2 regions of the Microbacterium sp. ABR10 genome follow, and region 1 is predicted to be linked to the other one. Evidence: predicted binding sites of a transcription regulator. Region 1 holds the regulator's gene; the other holds the start of a gene.

Region 1 (2,199 bases):
CGCGCAGCGGATGGCGGCCGGAGAATCGCCGGCCGCGGGTCGGGAGCGCCCCGACGAGACGGCACGACGCCTCGAATCGGTGCTGCTGCGCAGTCGTATCCGCGAGGGCCTGGCGGTGTCGGAGCTGCTCGGCGAGGGGCGAAAGGCCGTGGCATCCCTCATCGCCGACGGTCTCGTCGAGGGCGCGGATGCCGTGCGCGGGCGCATCGTGCTCACCCGCCGCGGGCGTCTGTTGGCGGATGCCGTGGTGCGGGCGCTCACCGCCTGACGGCGCACCGCGCGTTCCGGAGGACATGCCGCGCCTCGGGGAAGCTGCGACAAACGCGATCGCGAGGCAGAAACGCGCCGTCGAGCCGTTTCCTCCACGCCAGGGCGTTACTCGCAGCGCCCGCACCGGTGCCGGCGTTCGACGGACCGGGAGACGGCATCCGCGAGCCCCCCGACGCAGTGTCGTGCCGATCCCGTAGAATTGGCACTCAATCGAGCCGAGTGCCAAACGGGAGGAGCAGCGCATGGTGTCGGAACGCGGCCTTCAGGTGCTCCGCGCGATCGTGCAGGACTACGTCGACACCCGTGAGCCCGTCGGAAGTAAGGCGATCGTCGACCGCCACGCCTTCGGGGTGTCAGCGGCGACCATCCGCAACGACATGGCCCTGCTCGAAGACGAAGACCTCATCGTCGCTCCGCACACCTCGTCGGGGCGCGTGCCCACCGACAAGGGTTATCGCGTGTTCGTCGACCATCTCGCCGAGCTCCGTCCGCTTTCGAGCGCGCAGCGCAGCGCCATCACCTCCTTCCTCGATCAGGCGGGCGACCTCGACGACCTCCTCGCGCGCACCGTGCGGGCCCTTACGCAGCTGACGGGCCAGGTCGCGATCGTCCAATACCCGTCGTTCGCGCGGGCCAACGTCTCGCACGTCGAGCTCGTCGCTCTCGGCGGTCCCCGGGTGCTCGTCATCCTCGTCACCGACACCGGCCGGGTCTCGCAGCGCATCGCGCTCGTACCGGCCGAGCCCACCGAGGCCGACATCGTCCAGCTTCGTGCCCGCGTGAGCGCCGTGCTCGTGGGCCGCAGCGTCGCCGAGTGCGTGCAGCGCGTCGGTGATGCGACGGCCGACGCACCGCGACCGGGTGTCCTGATCGAGGCCATCGCCGACGCCGTGCTGCGGGTGGTCGGCGAAGAACTCGAGGAGTTCCGCCAGGACCGCCTCGTCATGGCCGGTGCCGCGACTCTCGCCAAGCGCGAGCAGGACTTCCGCGGCAGCATCTATCCACTACTCGAGGCCATCGAAGAGCAGGTCACACTCCTGCGACTCATGACCGAGATGGTGGCCGACGAGAAGGGGCTGTCGGCGAGCATCGGTCGCGAGAACGAGCCGTTCGGCCTCGTCGAGGCCTCGGTGCTGGCGAGCCGCTACGACGGCTCCACCGGTGGCGCACGCGTGGGCCTCCTCGGCCCGATGCGCATGGACTACTCATCGAATCTGGCGGCGGTCCGCGCCGTCGCGCATTATCTGACCCGCATGCTCGAAGACGACGACAGCGCACGCTGACGAGCATCACCCGAACGACCCCGCGAGAGCGGGCAGGAAGGCGACTGTGGCTGACCACTACGAGGTCCTGGGCGTCGAACGCGACGCCAGCCCGGAAGACATCAAGAAGGCGTACCGACGTCTCGCGCGCCAGCTTCACCCCGATGTGAACCCCGGCGACGATGCGTCGGAGCGCTTCAAGCTCGTGACCCACGCCTACGACGTGCTCAGCGACCCCGAGCAGCGTCGCCGCTACGACATGGGCGGCGATCAGAGCCCGTTCGGCGGCGGGGGCGCGGCCGGTTTCGGCGGGTTCAGTGACATCTTCGAGACCTTCTTCGGCGCGGGCCAGAGCAGCGGGGGCCGCGGTCCCCGCCCGCGGTCGCGTCGGGAGCGGGGTCAGGACGCCCTGGTGCGCGTGACGCTCGAGCTCGGCGATGTCGTCTTCGGCGCCCACCGCGATCTCGAGGTCGACACGGCCGTGCTGTGCGAGACCTGTCAGGGCTCGTGCACCCAGCCGGGCACGAGCGAGGTCACCTGCGACATCTGCCACGGCTCCGGACACGTGCAGCGCACCGTCCGAAGCCTCCTCGGAAACGTCGTCACCAGCGCTCCCTGCACCGTGTGCCAGGGGCACGGCACGACGATCCCGTACCCGTGCGGCACG
Region 2 (2,199 bases), 1.1 Mb from region 1:
CGGTACTCGCCCCAGGTGACGGGGACCGAGACGGCGATGCCGGCGGGGTGCTGTCCTTCACGCTCGACCGCGGTGCCGATCACCCACCCCACGACGAGGGCGTAGAGGTCCTGCGGCGAGAAGCGCCGGTCTCCGGCCACGATGGGCACGTCATCGCCGATACGGCGCTTGAACTCGCGCACCAGACGCTCCGGCTGGGCAGTGCCCCGACGCTCCGCGGCGTCACCGAACAGCAGTCCGCTGTCCGAGACGAAGACGGTCGTCGGAGTGCTGTCGGCGTTGCGCCCTAGCGGCAGCGATGCTGCCAGCAGCGCCCCGTCCGGCGCGGAGCGCGCAGTCGCTGCCGCAGTCCTGCTCGTCCCGACATCAATCGCCAAGAAGTACGGCGTAGCCATGTGTTCGACCCCCCGGGGGCGCACAGAAGCGCCGCATGGCACCCCTGAATCCCCCGACTCTCCGAGCTCGACGACGAGCCCGCTTGTGTTCCACCGACCCATGCCCCCTGCATGTGTCGACGCTGTGCCTGAAGTGTTGCACACCCGTAAACAGGATGAAAGGGCAGGTGAGATGGGTATGACTCATGGCGTAAAGGTGCAATACTTCGCGCCGCTCCGGCGCACGCTCGCCGCAGTCTGCGCGTTGGGGCCGATCAGATCGTCTCGCGTCTCGAACGCCCCAATCGGCGACACGTTGGCACTCGCATTGCACGAGTGCCAACCCTTCTCTAGACTCTGGTTAGCACTCTCCCCGCGTGAGTGCTGACAAGTCTTCTGTAACGAGAAAGAGGTAGACCGTGTCGGTTTCCATCAAGCCGCTCGAGGACCGGATCGTCATCAAGCAGGTCGAGGCTGAGCAGACCACCGCGAGTGGTCTCGTCATCCCCGATACCGCCAAAGAGAAGCCGCAGGAGGGCGAAGTCGTCGCCGTCGGCCCCGGCCGCATCGACGACAACGGCAACCGTGTCCCCCTCGACGTCGCCGTCGGTGACCGCGTGCTCTACAGCAAGTACGGCGGCACCGAGGTCAAGTTCGGCGCCGACGAGTACCTGGTGCTCTCGGCTCGCGACGTCCTGGCGGTCGTCGTCCGCTGATCGCGTGACCCTGACGAAGACCCCGGATGCCATGGCATCCGGGGTCTTCGTCGTTCGATCGGCCCGCGCGGCTCGTCGTTCGCCTGCGGGGATGGCAGGAAAGCGGGGCTCGACGGCGGCCCCCGCCTCGACGCCGCGCATAGGCTGAGAAAGTGACCGCCGCCCCTCCCGCTCCCGCCGGCGGGAGCACCCGCGGTGCGCTGTACGCGCTGAGTGCCTACCTGCTCTGGGGCGTCCTGCCGATCTACTTCCTGCAGCTCCAGCCGACCGACCCCTTCGAGGTCGTGGCGTGGCGCATCATCCTGGCCTTCGCGTTCTGCCTGCTGCTGCTCACCGTGTTGCGCGCGTGGCGGCCCTTCCTGGCGATCGTGCGGCAGCCCCGACTGATGGCGCTCACCGCCCTCGCCGGCGTGCTCATCTACGTCAACTGGCAGACCTACCTGATCGGGGCGCTGACCGGGCACGTCATCGAGACGAGCCTCGGCTACTTCACCAACCCGATCGTCACGGTCCTGCTCGGTGTCATCGTGCTGCGCGAGCGGCTGCGCGTCCTCCCGTGGATCGCGGTGGGCATCGCGGTCGTCGCGGTCGTCGTCATCGTCGTCGGCTACGGCTCCTTCCCGTGGATCGCCCTGACGCTGGCGTTCTCGTTCGGGTTCTACGGTCTGGTGAAGAAGCAGATCGGCCCGTCGGTGGATGCCGTGAGCGGTCTGACCCTCGAGTCGCTGTGGCTCCTGCCGGTTGCCGCGATCCAGCTGGTGTTCGTCGCGAACATCTCGGGGATCACGCTGGGCACCGTCGGAGTGCTCCACACGGTGCTCCTCCTCTCGGCCGGCGTCGTGACGGCCATTCCGCTGCTGCTGTTCGCGTCGGGCGCCCGGCGGGTGCCGCTGACGGTGATCGGGCTGCTGCAATTCGTGGCGCCCGTCATCCAGTTCGTCATCGGGGTCTGGGTGCTCCACGAGCCGATGACCCTCGAGCGCTGGCTCGGCTTCGCCCTGGTCTGGGTGGCGCTGGTGCTCTTGAGTGCCGATTCGATCGTGGCCTCGCGGCGTCACCGTCGCGCGGTGGCCGATGTCGCCGAGCCGGTGTGAGTCCCGCGATTTCTG

What was found. The regulator HrcA, encoded in region 1, represses chaperone genes, less so after heat shock. The targets are predictions, from matches to a motif close to TTNGCACTCGNNNNNNNCGAGTGCNAA.
Region 2: the regulator HrcA is predicted to act here: its motif matches at 691-717, upstream of groES (co-chaperone GroES).

What each region holds. Positions count from the first base shown of each region.
Region 1 is NZ_CM173821.1:1,774,042-1,776,240, reverse strand. Features, by position in the region: gene hemW (radical SAM family heme chaperone HemW) at 1-268, shown strand, start outside; gene hrcA (heat-inducible transcriptional repressor HrcA) at 513-1,553, shown strand; gene dnaJ (molecular chaperone DnaJ) at 1,600-2,199, shown strand, end outside.
Region 2 is NZ_CM173821.1:694,672-696,870, forward strand. Features, by position in the region: gene ACXKZF_RS03125 (Hsp70 family protein) at 1-395, opposite strand, end outside; gene groES (co-chaperone GroES) at 794-1,090, shown strand; gene rarD (EamA family transporter RarD) at 1,243-2,184, shown strand.